DNA from 2 places in the Shinella sp. HY16 genome. Region 2 is predicted to be linked to the other one. Evidence: predicted binding sites of a transcription regulator. Region 2 holds the regulator's gene; the other holds the start of a gene.
What was found. The regulator LexA, encoded in region 2, represses DNA repair genes until DNA is damaged. The targets are predictions, from matches to a motif close to TGTTCNNNNTGTGTTCNG.
Positions count from the first base shown of each region.

Region 1: the regulator LexA is predicted to act here: its motif matches at 4,508-4,525, upstream of K0P03_RS17625 (helicase-related protein).

Region 1 covers NZ_JAHYXL010000001.1:3,578,387-3,586,312, reverse strand. Annotated here, with positions in the region: gene fdxA (ferredoxin FdxA) at 362-700, opposite strand; gene K0P03_RS17630 (RNA-binding S4 domain-containing protein) at 893-1,312, opposite strand; gene K0P03_RS17625 (helicase-related protein) at 1,317-4,367, opposite strand; gene K0P03_RS17620 (low molecular weight protein tyrosine phosphatase family protein) at 4,744-5,064, shown strand; gene thpR (RNA 2',3'-cyclic phosphodiesterase) at 5,161-5,742, opposite strand; gene K0P03_RS17610 (arylesterase) at 5,825-6,469, opposite strand; gene K0P03_RS17605 (ABC transporter ATP-binding protein) at 6,529-7,245, shown strand; gene K0P03_RS17600 (ABC transporter permease) at 7,242-7,926, shown strand, end outside.
Region 2 covers NZ_JAHYXL010000001.1:1,779,298-1,787,223, forward strand. Annotated here, with positions in the region: gene trpC (indole-3-glycerol phosphate synthase TrpC) at 1-242, shown strand, start outside; gene moaC (cyclic pyranopterin monophosphate synthase MoaC) at 256-753, shown strand; gene K0P03_RS09095 (molybdopterin molybdotransferase MoeA) at 753-1,976, shown strand; gene lexA (transcriptional repressor LexA) at 2,075-2,800, shown strand; gene K0P03_RS09105 (ComEC/Rec2 family competence protein) at 2,794-5,250, opposite strand; gene gltA (citrate synthase) at 5,559-6,848, shown strand; gene lpxB (lipid-A-disaccharide synthase) at 6,880-7,926, opposite strand, start outside.

The DNA of each region.
Region 1 (7,926 bases), 1.8 Mb from region 2:
AATACTCCCTGTTACGCTCCCGGCATGGCCGGGTGGGTCCGGGGACCCGGGAAAGACGGGGGCACCGTTGCGGTGTCACCACTCTGGTCCGTCCGCCATGCGCAAAAAAGGTCCCTGGCGACGCGTTCACATTTGAGCAACCGGAGCTGCCTATGGGAGGTGAGCGGCGTTGAGGGATCGTTTGCTTTCGTGGTGGTGTTCGGGCACGCAAAATGCCGCGATGTGGATCAGTATCCGGACCCTACCACAAAAAAGTGCCGAAATCAATAATTTGCTTCGCATGGGTCATCAAGCCTGTCCCATCGCCTTTTGACGGGAGCACGCTTTTTTCCCCAGCTTCGGTTGCCGCCCTATGCGGCGATCAATCGCCCTGGCCCGGATTGGGAGAGAAGTATTTCTCGTACTTGCCTTCCTCTCCGTCCATTTCCTTCGCTTCCGGCATCGCATCGCGCTTGACCGTGATGTTGGGCCAGACGGCGGCGAATTCCGTGTTGATCTTCAGCCATTTGTCGAGGCCCGGTTCGGTATCCGGCTTGATCGCCTCGGCGGGACATTCCGGTTCGCAGACACCGCAGTCGATGCATTCGTCGGGGTGGATGACGAGGAAATTCTCACCCTCGTAAAAACAGTCGACCGGGCACACTTCCACACAGTCCGTGTACTTGCAGCGAATGCAGTTGTCGGTCACGACATACGTCATGAGGAACTCCAGAATCGTCATAAGGCGGGCGCGGACGAGACCATCCGTCACCGCAGGATCCGTCACGCGATCGGCTTGCCGGACAAGGGAGACCGCGCGTATCGAGGGCCGTCCGGAGGCTGAGGTAAAGGCTTTGCGGGCGGTTTGCAAGCGTAATACATGCGCCGCCGGGCGCTTGCGAGGTATAGAATTCTAATCCTCGTCGTCGCCGGGAAAACCGTGCAGGCGGTCTGTTTCGCGGCGTTCCCGCTTAGTGGGCCGGCCTGCGCCGCGCTCGCGTGTCGCCTGCTCGAAAAGTGAGCGTTCCTCGCGCGGCGGCGGGGGCGGCGTCATGTCGCTGTAGAGAAGGCGGGCCTCCTCGTAGGGTCCGCGGCGTTCGCCCGAATGCAGCACCTTCACGACCATGTCGTGTCGGTCGAGCGAGATCAGCACGACATCGCCGGGGTGCACTATATGCGAGGGCTGGCGGATTTTCTGGCCGTTGATGCTGACATCGCCCGCTTCCACGGATTTCGCCGCCAGCGAGCGGGATTTGCGCAGCCGCGCGAAGAACAGCCATTTGTCGATGCGCTGTCGCGCCTGACCCGCCGGCTGTTCCTCGTTGCGTGCCATCGGCTTACTTCTTCAACTGCTCCTTGAGCGCTGCGAGCTTGGCGAAGGGAGAATCCGGGTCGATCGGCTTTTCCTTGCGGGGCGGTCGGGCCTCGAACTTCGCCTGCTGCGGCTTGCCGCCGCGATCGTTGCGATCGGGGCGGTGCTCGTTTCGATCGGGGCGATTTCCGCCCTGCGGCTTTCCGTCGCGGCCCTTGGCCTGATCGGGGCGGCCGCGGCCGCCGTCACGCCGCTCGCCGCGTTCGCCGGCCGGCTGGCCGCGATGGCGATCACCGCCGCGCCGCTCGCCCTGACCCTGACGCTCGCCCTGGCGATCCCCATGGCGCTCGCCGCCCTGGCGGTGACCCTGGCGCTGGTTGTCGTGGCGAGAGCCCGGACGCCAGAGCAGCACCGGCTTCACTTCGACCGGTTCGCCTTCGACGATACCTTCTGTCGGTGCTTCCGCGCTCTCGGTGGCCGGAGCCTCCGTCGGTGCAGCCGAAGCGTCTGCGGCAGCGACAGGTGCGTCGTTGTCGCTCTCCGCTGCGTCAGCATCGTGTTCGTCGGAGATTTCCGCGCTTGCCTCGGCCGGGGCTGCAGCGGCGGCATCGGCCGGTGCCTGCGCGGCGAGATGGGCGGCGACCTCTTCTGCCTTTACGCTATCAGCACGGTAGCCGAGGCCCTTCAGGATTTCTTCCATGTCGTCCGGCGTCGCACCGAGAATGGAGAGCATGGCGGTCGTCGCCATGAAACGGCGGCCGTCATAGGCGCCCTCGGGGCGCGGCGTGCCCGATTTCCACTGCAGCAGCGGGCGGATGAGGTCGGCAAGGCGTTCGAGAATGTCGATGCGCACGGCCCGCTTGCCGAGGAAGCGGAAGCCGGCAAGCTTGTAGAAGGCGCGCTCGAAGCTCGGATCGGTGACGACCGAGGTGCGGCCGGCGGCGAGCACCGGGATGAGGTCGCCGTATCCCGGCTTGTCGAGGCCGTCGTTCTTCAGCGCCCAGAGCAAGGTGATGAGTTCGGCCGGGGCGGGCTTCAGAAGCGCCGGCATGAAGATATGGTAGGCGCCGAAGCGGATGCCGTGCTTGCGGATCGATGCGCGGGCTTCCTGGTCGAGCGACTTCACGTCTTCCGCCACGTCGCGGCGGAAGAGCACGCCGAGATTTTCGACGAGCTGGAAAGCGAGGCCCTTGGCGAGGCCTTGCAGGTCTTCCGCGCGCGAAAGGTCGTCGAGCGGCTTCAGCACGGTCGCGATGTGGTGGTTCACGAAGCGCTCGATGCGGGCGGCGACGTGGTCGCGCGCATTGCCGGTCAGCTGCTCGTCGGAGAGCAGGATGACGCGCGGACGCATGACATGGTCGCTCGCCGTCAGGCGTGCGACGGGATCGCCGAGCCAGCGCACGGTGCCGTCGGAGCCGAGCGCGAGGTCGCCGTTGCCGGCAGCATGCAGGCGTGCGGCCCGGGCTTCGAACTCCAGCGCGAGCGCCTTCTGTGCAGCCGTCTGCACGGCCTTCGCATCGGGGCCTTCTGTTCCGGAGGCCAGCGTAAACCGGAAACCGGCCAACTGCCCGACATGATGTCCCTCTACGAAGACATCGCCATTCACACTGATTTCAGCTTCCAGCATCGCATTCTCTCTCAGGCGCTTCATGAGCACAGATGTCCTGCGATCAACAAAGCGTTTCGTCAACCGTTCATGTAGCGCATCGGACAATCGGTCTTCGATTTCCCGCGTCTTTTCCTGCCAGTGTGTCGGATCGGCAAGCCATCCGGGCCGATTCGACACATAGGTCCACGTCCTTATCTGTGCGATTCGCGCCGAAAGCGTGTCAATCTCGCCATCGGTTCGATCGGCGCGGCGCACCTGATCGGCCATGAAATCTTCGTTAACCGTGCCGCGCTTTACCAGATCCGCGTAGAGCGTCGAGATGAGGTCGGCGTGCTGGGCGGGGGTGATGCGGCGGTAGTCGGGAAGTGCGCAAGCCTCCCAGAGCTTTTCGACGCGCTCGGGTGTCGTCGCAAGGTCGCGGACGTCGGGGTAACGCGACAGGTGCTCCAGTGCCTGCTGGTCGACGGCCGGCAACGCCCGCGTCAGCCCGCTGATCGGCGGCGGGGCATCGAGCGACTTGCGCAGGTTCACGAGGGAAGAATAGTCGAAGCGGGGCGTGCGCCATTGCAGCACGCGCACAGGGTCGAACTGATGCGTCTCGATGCGCTTGACCAGCTCGTCGTCGAACGGATCGACACGGCCCGTCACGCCAAAGGTGCCGTCGCGCAGGTGCCGCCCGGCGCGGCCGGCGATCTGGGCGAGTTCGGCGGGATTGAGGTTGCGGAACTGGTAGCCGTCGAACTTGCGGTCCTGCGCGAAGGCGACATGGTCGACGTCGAGGTTCAGACCCATGCCGATCGCATCGGTGGCGACGAGATATTCGACGTCGCCTTCCTGATAGAGCGCGACCTGCGCATTGCGGGTGCGGGGCGAGAGCGCGCCGAGCACGACGGCTGCTCCGCCACGCTGGCGGCGGATCAGCTCGGCGATCGCATAGACCTCGTCGGCCGAGAAGGCGACGATGGCCGTACGCTGCGGCAGGCGGGTGATCTTCTTGGAGCCGGCGTAGAAGAGCTGCGACAGCCGCGGGCGCTCCACCACATGGATGCCCGGCAGGAGCTGCTCCAGAATGGGCTTCATGGTGGCCGCACCGAGCAGCAGCGTCTCGTCGCGCCCTCTCAGATGCAGGACCCGGTCGGTGAAGATGTGGCCGCGTTCGAGATCGCCGGCAAGCTGCACCTCGTCGATCGCTACGAAGGAGGCGCGCGTCTCGCGTGGCATCGCCTCCACCGTGCAGACCGAATAGCGCGCCATATGCGGCGTGATCTTCTCCTCGCCGGTGACCAGCGCCACATTGTGCTGGCCGACCTTGTCGACGAGGCGCGTGTAGACCTCGCGCGCGAGAAGGCGCAGAGGCAGGCCGATAATGCCCGTCTCATGTGCCACCATGCGTTCGATTGCGTAGTGGGTCTTGCCCGTATTGGTCGGGCCGAGCACCGCGGTGACCCCGCGGCCGCTCAAGATCATGGGTGCTTGCGACAAGTCACGCCCCGGCAGGTTTCCATCTCCGCCGGACGCATCCGGCAGGCAACAGATGCCCATCGAGGCGCCCGATGGCAAGGGGCAAGGCGAAAAGCGCCGCTTTTCTCGCGCTTCTGCGACCTTTGCGGAACAGTCTGCGAACGAATCGGAGACGAATCGCTGACTCCGGATGATTCAGGGTTTGTTCACCACAAGGGATTGACGTGATTCGGGTAGGTGCCGCGAAATGCTGAATCGGAACAAGGGGGACGAAGGCGGTCCAGCGGAGACCCATTCCGGCCGTGCTCATTTCGTGTTCTTGCGTGGACACCCGCATTTCCCGGGTGCTATCGCTGCGCGAGAGGCAGAAGAAAGAAAAAACATGTGCAATGTTCTCTTCGTGTGCAGCCAGAACAAGCTGCGAAGCCCGACGGCCGAACAGGTGTTCGCAAGCTGGCCGGACATCGAAGTTTCCTCCGCCGGCACAAACAACGACGCGGAAAATCCGCTCTCGGCAGAAGAGATCGGCTGGGCGGACATCATTTTCGTGATGGAGAAAGCCCATCGGAGCAAGGTCCAGGCAAAGTTCCGGTCCGCTCTCAAGGGTAAACGGCTCATCTGCCTGGATATTCCGGATGACTACGCGTTCATGGACCCCGCGCTGGTCCAGTTGCTGAAGACAAAAGTCCCTCAGCATCTGTAGGTGTTGCGGTGGGAGCATTAAAGGCCGGTTTGCCGGGCTCGGCTGCGGCAAAGGTCGTCTCAGGCCCGGGCCGATTGCCCTATGATAGCTTGCCGATCAAATCAGGTGATCGCGCAGGTCCGCGCTATCCCAGCCGCCGCCGGCCTCGTAGAGTGGGAAAACCTCTTCCGTGAGGTATGGCCCGCCACCGACGGATTCTTTCGAGGACATCAGCACGAAGCGGTTCACGGTGAAGGGGGCGGTGTAGAAATTGCCACGACCGGAAAGATAGTGGGCGACGTCCTCGGTGCGGGCGTTGCGCAGGCGCGCGAGCGTGACGTGGGGTGTGAATTTGCGCGGATCGGCGGGAAGGCCGAGGCGCTGGCAGATGCGCTCGATCTCGCCCTGGAGGGCGTACATTTCCGGCGCCTGCGTCACCCCGGCGAAGACGGAATGCGGTTTCTTCGAGCCGAAGGAGCCCATGCCCGACAGGGCCAGCTGGAATTCCGGGCGCTCTATGCGGTCGAGCTTGTCGACCACCTCGTCGGCGGTGCGGCCGTCGATGTCGCCGATGAAACGCAAGGTAATGTGGAAGTTCTCGACATCGATCCAGCGGGCCCCGGGAAGTCCGCCTCTCAGCAAGGAGAGGCTCATGGCAGCATTGCGCGGCACTTCGAGGGCGACGAAAAGTCTCGGCATAGCGACTTCTCCCTGCTGGAATGTACTGTCAGCGAATCACGCAATGGATTTTTGCGCAACCCTTATTTCGCACCCGCGAAAACTACTCCTTCGCCGGTATCGATTTGATGAACGCTTCGGCGGCGGGAAGAATCGTCGCCACCATCACGTCCACCCCTTCGGAGTTCGGATGCATGCCGTCCTCGAGCTGCAGGTTCGCCTTGGTGACGACCCCGTCCAGGAAAAAAGGATAGAGCGCGACGCCGTGTTTTTCCGCCATGCGCTGGTAGATGCCGTTGAAGCGCTCGCCGTATTCGGGGCCCATGTTCGGTGGTGCCAGCATGCCGGCAAGCAGCACCGCAATGCCGCGCTCCTTGAGACGCGTCAGCATGGCGTCGAGGTTCTTTTCCGTCTCTTCCGGTGGAATCCCGCGCAACGCGTCGTTGGCGCCGAGCTCCAGAATCACGCCCTGCGTGCCTTCGGGGATCGACCAGTCGAGCCGGGCAAGGCCGCCGGAGCTGGTGTCGCCGGAAACGCCGGCATTGGCGATCTCGACCTCGTAGCCATTTTCGCGCAGCGCCTTTTCCAGCTTCACCGGAAAGGCATCCGCCGCGGGCAGTTGGTAGCCGGCCATCAGGCTGTCGCCGAAGCCGACGAGCTTCACCGGTTCCGCCCGGGCGCTGCCCACGGATAACAAAGCTGTGATTGCAAGTGAGGCGAAAAATGAAAGCGCCGCTTTAAACGACATGTCGCTGATCCTAGATTGCTGGCATTCCGGTTGTTTGAAGACATATAGGGCAGAATTCCTTGGCCAAAACCATCATCGATCTCAAAAAAGCCGATCTCACCCTCGGCCGGGCGGCCGCCTCCGTGCATGTGCTGAAGGGGATCGACCTTGTCATCGATGGCGGCGAATCGGTCGGTATCGTCGGCCCGTCCGGCTCGGGCAAGTCGACGCTCCTGATGGTGCTGGCCGGGCTCGAGCGGCTCGACAGTGGCGAGATCCATATCGACGGCGCGGGCCTGCACGGCATGAACGAGGACCAGGTGGCCGATTTCCGTGGCCGCAATGTCGGTATCGTCTTCCAGTCCTTCCACCTCATTCCCAACATGACCGCGCTGGAAAACGTCGCGGTGCCGCTGGAACTCGCCAATGTGCGGGACGCCTTCGAGATCGCCCGGCGGGAGCTGACGGCGGTCGGCCTCGGTGAGCGCCTGTCGCACTATCCCGGCCAGCTTTCGGGCGGCGAGCAGCAGCGCGTGGCGATCGCCCGGGCGCTCGCACCCTCGCCGAAGCTCTTGATCGCCGACGAGCCGACCGGCAACCTCGATACCGAGACGGGCCGGCAGATCGCCGACCTTCTTTTCGCCAAGCAGGCCGAGCGCGGTATGACGCTGGTGCTGGTGACGCATGATCCCTCGCTTGCCGCCCGGTGCAGCCGGCAGGTCGCCATGCGCTCCGGCGAGATCGTTTCCGGCGCGGCGCCCGTCAAGGCGACACTGGCAGAGGCGGTACCCGCATGAGGGTCGGCGCGGTCCTCAGGCAGGTTCCACTGGCGCTTCGCCTGGCGCTGCGCGAAATGCGTGGCGGCCTCAAGGGGTTCTACATCTTCCTCGCCTGCATCGCGCTCGGAACGGCGGCGATCGCGGGCGTCAATTCGGTGTCGAGCGCCATCACCCAGGCGATCGCCTCGCAGGGGCAGACCCTGCTTGCCGGCGACGTGCGCTTCGAATTCAACAATCGTTTCGCAACCCCGGAAGAGCTGAAGCACTTCCAGGGGCTCGGCGATGTTTCTCTTTCCTCCAGCCTGCGCTCCATGGCGCGCCTGCCCGATGGATCCGACCAGACGCTGGTCGAGGCCAAGGGTGTCGACGGCGCCTATCCGCTCTACGGCACGCTGGGAACCAGCCCGCAGCAACCGTCCGCCACGCTCTTCGCGAAAGAGGGCGAGCGCTATGGCGCGGTCGTCGCGCCGCTGCTGCTCGACCGGCTCGGCATCGCCGTCGGCGACGAGATCCTGCTCGGCACGGCCCGTCTGAAGGTGACGGCGACGCTGGTTCGCGAGCCGGACGCGGTTTCGGAAGGTTTCGGCTTCGCGCCGCGGCTGATGGTCTCGGAAGAGGCTCTGCAGGCGAGCGGTCTCGTGCAGACCGGCAGTCTCGTAGAGAACGCCTATCGTATCCGGCTTGCCGATACCGACGTTT
Region 2 (7,926 bases):
ACCGCAATCTGCGCACGTTCGACGTGGATCTTGCCGTTTCCGAAAAGCTCGCAAGCATGGTGCCGGATGACCGCCTGCTCGTTGGCGAGAGCGGCATCTTCACCCATGCGGATTGCGAACGCCTCGGCAAGGTCGGCATCTCCACCTTCCTCGTCGGCGAAAGCCTGATGCGCAAGGATGACGTGGCGGCCGCCACCCGCGAGCTCCTTACCGGCTCGGCCGGCATGCTGGCAGCGGAATGATGGCGGTCTCGAAATGACGGGCGAGGCCCGCACGCTCACGCATATCGGCGCGTCCGGCGAAGCCAACATGGTGGATGTCGGCGGCAAGGCCGAGACGGTGCGCATCGCGGTTGCCGAAGGGTTCATCCGCATGGCGCCGGCAACGCTGGACCTCATCCTCAAGGGCGACGCCAAGAAGGGCGACGTGATCGGTACGGCGCGGCTTGCCGGCATCATGGCCGCCAAGCAGACCGCCAGCCTCATCCCGCTCTGCCATCCCCTGATGCTGAGCAAGGTCGCGGTCGACATCCGCGAGGACCGCAGCCTTCCGGGACTGCGGATCGAGGCTATGGCCAAGCTGACCGGCCGCACCGGCGTGGAGATGGAGGCGCTCACCGCCGTCAGCGTCGCCTGCCTCACCATCTACGACATGGCGAAAGCCGCAGACCGCGAGATGGAGATCGGCGGCATCCGCCTCGTCGAAAAATCCGGCGGCCGCTCCGGCGACTACCGGCGCGGAGACGCAGGCTGATGTCGCTGCTGCCTGTCGAAGACGCCCTCCATCGCCTGCTTTCGGCCGCCCGGCCGACGCAGCGGACAGAGCTGGTCCGCCTGCATGAGGCGGATGGCCGCGTGCTTGCCGAGGATGTTGCTGCCAGGCTGACGCAGCCGCCCTTCGACAATTCCGCGATGGACGGTTATGCCGTGCGCCACGCGGATATAGCCACGCTCGGCTCGATCCTGAGCGTTGCGGGCATGTCGTCCGCTGGCCACGCCTTCCAGGGCACCGCAGGCCCCGGCGAGGCCGTGCGTATCTTCACCGGCGCCCCGCTGCCGGCCTTCGCCGATACCGTGCTCCTGCAGGAAGATGCCGAGGTTCTGGAAGACGGCCGCATCCGCACCACCTTCCTCACACCGAAGGGGCGCCACATCCGCCCGCGCGGCCAGGATTTTTCCGAAGGCGAAATCGTCCTGAGGGCCGGGGACGTGCTCGATGCCGGCCGCCTGACGGTCGCGGCAGCCATGAACCATGCGGCGGTGACCGTCTATACACGCCCGCGCATCGCCGTGCTCGCCACCGGCGACGAGCTTGTGTCGCCGGGCACGCCTCCAGGCGCCAGCCAGATCATTGCATCCAACACCTACGGCGTCGCCGCGCTCGCCCGCGCGGCAGGCGCGGAGGTGATCGACCTCGGTATCGTCGGCGACGACAAGGACGCGATTCTGAACGCCGTGCGCCACGCGCTGTCGCTCGGTATCGACGCGCTCGTCACGCTCGGCGGCGCCTCCGTCGGGGATTTCGACCTTGTGCAGCCCGTGCTCGGCGAAGCCGGCATGGACCTCGATTTCTGGCGCATCGCCATGCGCCCCGGCAAACCCCTGATGGTCGGCCACCTCGGCGACGTGCACGTCGTGGGCCTGCCCGGCAACCCTGTTTCGAGTCTCGTCTGCTCGCACCTCTTCCTCGTTCCCCTCGTGCGCCGCCTCGCCCGCCTTCCCGCGGAAAACCGCGAACGTCCGGCCATCGCCGCCGTGCCGCTCAAGGAGAACGACCACCGGCAGGACTATGTTCGCGCACGCATTGCCCGCGACCCCGCCGGAGACCTGCTCGTCACGCCCCTCGACAAGCAGGATTCCTCCATGATGAAGGCCTTCGCCGCATCCGAGGGCCTTCTCGTCCGCGCACCCCACGCTCCGGCGGCCCCTGCAGGCGCGCCCTGTACAGTGCTTCTCCTGCGCGAACCATCCGCCTGAACAGTACTATTATTGTTTCAGCAGCCCCTTGCAGAACACATATGGAACAGATAGTGTCTGTTCTGGATTTGTTTCACTCGATTCTCGGTGGAGGGGCCATGCTCACGCGGAAACAACAGGAACTTCTCCTGTTCATTCATGAACGGATGAAGGAGTCCGGTATTCCTCCCTCCTTCGACGAGATGAAGGACGCGCTGGATCTCGCGTCGAAATCGGGCATCCACCGCCTCATCACGGCGCTGGAGGAACGCGGCTTCATCCGGCGCCTGCCGAACCGGGCCCGCGCGCTCGAGGTGATAAAGCTTCCCGAAGCCTATACCCAGAGCCTGCAGCCGCGCCGCGGCTTTTCACCTGCCGTCATCGAGGGCAGTCGCGGCAAGCAGCCCCCCGCTCCCGTCGCCGCCCCGCCGCAGCGCACGCCCATGGCCGAGGTTTCCTCATCCGTCTCCGTTCCTGTCATGGGCCGCATCGCTGCCGGCGTGCCGATCTCCGCCATCCAGAACAACACCCATGACATCACCGTTCCAGCCGAGATGATCGGCAACGGCGATCACTATGCGCTGGAGGTCAAGGGCGATTCGATGATCGAGGCCGGCATTCTCGATGGCGACACGGTGATCATCCGCACGGCGAGCAGCGCCAATCCCGGCGAAATCATCGTGGCGCTTGTCGACGACGAGGAAGCCACGCTGAAGCGCTTCCGCCGCAAGGGCGCGTCGATCGCGCTCGAAGCGGCAAACCCCGCCTACGAGACCCGCATCTTCGGGCCGGACCGGGTAAAAATCCAGGGCAAGCTGGTTGGCCTCATTCGCCGCTATCACTGATCGCCCGGCGGATCGAAACTGCCTGTGCGCCAGTCGTAGCTGCGGTGGCGGGCCCAGGGCCGGTCGAGACTTTCCACGGCTGGTGTGACCTGCGCAACTGAAAAGATGTTGGATAGGCCTTCGGCGTCCGGGTGGATTTCGAGGGCGCCGGTTCGCCTCAGGTGACGCGCCGTCACCAGGCGCGCACCCGAGCGGCAAGCCTTGAGCCGCAGGGCCAGGGACACGACGACGAGGTCGGCAGCGTCGCAGGCCGTGCCCAGGAAGGCGACGTCGTCGAGGGTCACGATCCGCCAGCCGCTTGGCGAGACGGCGGCACAGAATGCCTTTGCCTCGCAGACGAAGCCATTGCCGGCCCGGGCCTCCGCGAGCGCGGACGCCATGGCGTCCCTCGCCTTCTGCCGGTCGGCCCTGCGCCGGGGCTTGTTTCGGCTTTCTGCAGCACCCGTGGTGCTGACGGCTTCTTCAAGGGTCAAGCCGGCGCTTCTGCGGATCTCCGGTTTTACAAGTTCGCCGAGCCGAAGGGCGCGCCGCCACTGCGAATAGATGAAGTCTGGCGGTCTTGCCCGGTTTGTGGCGACGGTTTCGCCGCGAAGGATGGCAACGAGGCGGCCATCCTCGGACACCAGCACTTCCGGCGTGGCACCTCCAGCCGGAAAGCAGGCGATGGCGAGGCCGATCCCGACAAGCAGCGTTCCCGCATGGCGCAGCCGCGTGCGCAGGATGCAGACAAGCCCGCCACCAAGACCGATCAGCAGGAACGCAATCGAGGGAATGCGGCCGGTGACGATCTCGCCCTTCCAGCTCGCAACCCATGTCGACAGCGCGATCATCCACTCGATGCCCTTGCCCATGATCGCGAAGGGCACGCCATCGAGGCCGAAAGGCATGAGCAGTACGGCGATGAGGCCGAAGGGCATGACGATCGCGCTGATGACAGGCATAGCGAGCAAGTTGCCGGCAAGTCCATAGGCCGGGATGCGATGGAAATGGCCGATGGAATAGATCAGGGTCGAGAACCCGCCGATCAGCGAGGACAGGAGCAGCCCGCCGAAGAAGCGCCCCAGCGCACCACCGAACAGTTTCAGGCGCCCTCCCTCGCCCTCGCGGCGGACAGGACGTTCCCGCCAGGCCGCATAGCCGGCGACGAGCCCGAGCGTTGCGGCATAGGACATCTGGAAGCCCGGATTGGTGACGGCCGACGGTGTCACGGCAAGGATGACGATGGCCGAGAGTGCCACGTTGCGCAGGCTGATCGCCGCACGGCCGAACAGCACCGCCAACAGCATGATGCAGATCATGATCCACGAGCGCACGGCGGAGATCGCACCGCCCGAAACGAGGATATAGAGCGTCACCATGACGAGCGCGCCGGCGGCGGCAATCTTCTTGGCGGGATAGCGTTCGGAAAAGCCCGGGATCAGTGCCATCAGAACGCGGGCGCCGACGAGGAAAGTGCCAGCGGCGAGCACCATGTTGAGCCCGGAAATGGCCAGCACATGGGCAAGCCCCGCCTCTCGCAATGCCTCCACCGTTTCCGGGCTGATAGCCCGCTGCTCAGCTGTCACCAGGGCCGCAGCGATCGCGCCGGCATCGCCGCCAATCCGCCCGCGGATATGCTCGGTGAGGTTGTTGCGCCAGGTCGCGACCGTCTGTCGAATCCGACCCTCGACGCCCGGCTCGGCCACTGCAACCGCACGCGGGGCCTGATAGAAGTAGCCGACCGCGCCGGTGCCGGCGAAATAGGCGTCAAAGGCGAAGTCGTTGAGGCCGGAAAGCGCCGGGCCAGAGGGCGGCCCGAGCCGTGCCCGTCCGGTTATCCCACCGCCGATCGGGATCGGCGCATGCCGACTGCGGGCGAGGAGCGTCACCACGCCGGGCGGGCGTTTGAGCACCGGGTCGCGTGTCGTATCGAGCGCGATGCGGTAGCGGATCGCACCCCGTTCGTCACTCTCGCGCGCCAGCACCCGCCCGCTGACATCGGTGGTAACGGGCGCATCAAGCACGACCGTATCGAGCCGCGCGCTTTCGAGCGCCGCCAGCAGCATGCCGACCGGAACGAAGAGTATCGCCCCGGCGGCGAGCGCAGTCCAGTCCTCCCGATGTCGGAAGCGCCAGGCGGGCCAGAACGCGAAGGCAGCGAAAAGCAGCAGTGCTGGAAGCGATGGATCAGTAACGGCGGAAAACCAAAGGGCCGCTCCAGCACCAAGGAAGACCGGCACGAACAGGAAGAAATGGCCATGTGCCCGTTCCTGCGCGAAGGCGGCGCGCCACGTCTGCGGCGTCTCGGAAGCACTCCTCAAGCGCCCCGCCGCTGTCAGAAGCACCACGACCCTGCCCCTGCGGGCCGGCGGATCGCGTGCCGGGACCGGCAGAGGAGCATCGTCAGGCGCCGCCCGCCAGGCATGCGCTTCGGGCACCTCCCGCCGTTCTGCGACCTTGCCCTTCTCCATGATCCCGGCCCCACCCGTTCACACCGCCACTATGCAACCGAATGATGGAAACTTCAATCAGTAGTGGTCGCTGCAAGTGCTAAGCCAGACAGAAAGGATGCCACCTCCGCATTTCGCGAAACACGCGTAAAAGTTGCTTGAAACTTGCTGGAAAGGGTAGATATTGCGTTGCCGGAAAGCCTATTTTCGCAATGCACAATTTGCCTTTCGTCTCGCTTGGCAGGCAGGTGCAAATGGGCTAGCAAAACGAGCATGTTCATGGTTCCGGCACAACTTCGTGCCGCCATTGGAAACAACGGAGGATCGTTATGACAGGAACAAGCGCGGGTGTATCGGTCGGTGGCAAAGCGGTTGAGCTGCCGACGCGATCCGGTACCATCGGCCCCGATGTGATCGACATCGGCACGCTGTACAAGAACACCGGCACCTTCACCTACGATCCCGGCTTCACCTCCACCGCGTCCTGCGAATCGAAGATCACCTATATCGACGGCGACGAAGGCGTTCTGCTGCATCGCGGCTATCCGATCGAACAGTTGGCCGAACACGGCGATTTCCTCGAAGTCTGCTACCTTCTGCTGTACGGCGAACTGCCGACCAAGTCCCAGAAGGACGATTTCGATTACCGCGTCACGCACCACACCATGGTGCACGAGCAGATGAGCCGCTTCTTCACCGGCTTCCGTCGCGACGCCCACCCGATGGCCGTCATGTGCGGCTGTGTCGGCGCGCTCTCGGCCTTCTACCACGACTCGACCGACATCACCGATCCGCACCAGCGCATGGTCGCCTCGCTGCGCATGATCGCCAAGATGCCGACGATCGCCGCGATGGCCTACAAGTACCACATCGGCCAGCCCTTCGTTTACCCGAAGAACGACCTCGACTACGCCTCGAACTTCCTGCGCATGTGTTTTGCCGTGCCCTGCGAAGACTATGTGGTCAACCCGGTGCTCTCGCGCGCCATGGACCGCATTTTCATCCTGCATGCCGACCACGAGCAGAACGCCTCCACCTCGACGGTTCGTCTCGCCGGTTCCTCCGGCGCCAACCCGTTCGCCTGCATCGCGGCCGGCATCGCCTGCCTCTGGGGCCCAGCCCATGGCGGCGCCAACGAAGCCGCGCTCAACATGCTCGCGGAAATCGGCTCGGTCGAGCGTATCCCGGAATATGTCGCCAAGGCCAAGGACAAGAACGACCCGTTCCGCCTGATGGGCTTTGGCCACCGCGTCTACAAGAACTACGACCCCCGCGCCCGCATCATGCAGAAGACGACGCACGAGGTTCTCGGCGAACTCGGCATCAAGGACGATCCGATGCTGGAAGTCGCCATGGAGCTGGAGCGCATCGCGCTGACGGACGACTACTTCATCGAGAAGAAGCTCTACCCGAACATCGACTTCTACTCCGGCATCACGCTGAAGGCGCTCGGTTTCCCCACCACCATGTTCACGGTGCTGTTCGCGCTCGCCCGCACGGTCGGCTGGATCGCCCAGTGGAACGAGATGATCGAGGATCCGGAGCAGCGCATCGGCCGCCCGCGCCAGCTCTATATCGGTGCCCCGAAGCGGGACTACGTACCGGTCTCCAAGCGCTGATTTCAGCGGAGCCATCCATGAAAAAGCCCGGTCAGTTTCGACCGGGCTTTTTTGTTGCAAGAAGGTCCAGAATGACCGCCGCGCCAGTTTCACCGGGCGGGCGCTGTGTCTGCATGCGCGTGTGTACGAGGTCATAGCCTTCCAGCATGGCGCTGCGCTGGGCCGTATCGGTCGAAAGCCGTTCGACCCAGCGGGTCAGACTGCCGGGGCGCACCATGTCGTTCAGATATTCCGGCACGACGGCGTAGTCGGCAATGATGTTAGGGATCGCCGCCGTCCAGATCTTCACCTTGCCGAGGAAGAGGTTGGCGAGCCAGTCGAAACGATAGGTCGAGACGACAGGCACGCGCGCGAGCGCCAGTTCGAGGATGACGGTGCCGGAGGCCGCGATCGCCGCATCGGCTTCGATGAAGGCCTGCCACTTCTCCGCGGTCGAAACGGTGATCTGCGGCTGCACCGGCCAGTCCGCCGTCAGTTTCCGCACCAGCGCCTCCTGCCGCGGCACGGTCGGCAGAAGGAAGCGCGTGCCGGGGTTGCGCCCGATAATTTCCTGCACCGCTTCGCCAAAGACCGGCAGCAGACGGGTGATTTCCGTGCCGCGTGAACCGGGAAGCAGCAGGCACGCGCACTCGCCCGGCGCGCGTTCGCCACGGGCAAGCCGTGCGGCACGAACCTGCTGGATGTCGGGATCGCTGACCAACCGGTGGCCGACATAGGTGGTCGCAGGGCCGCCGAGCCGCTCCATCACGGCAGGCTCGAACGGCAGAAGCGCGAGGACACGGTCGACATAGGCGCGCATGCGCGGTGCGCGCTCTTGTTTCCAGGCCCAGACACTCGGGCAGACATAATTCACGACCGGCAGGTCCGGCAGCGCCTTGCGCACGCGGCGCGCCACGCGATGGGTGAAGTCCGGGCTGTCGATGATGAGAAGCACATCCGGCCGTGCGGCGACCAACGCATCGGCCGTCTGGCGAATGCGGCGGATAAGCGACGGCAGCCGCTTCAGCACCTGCGAAATGCCCATGATGGAGAGTTCGGAGAAATCGAACAGGGATTTGAGACCTTGCCGCTCCAGCGC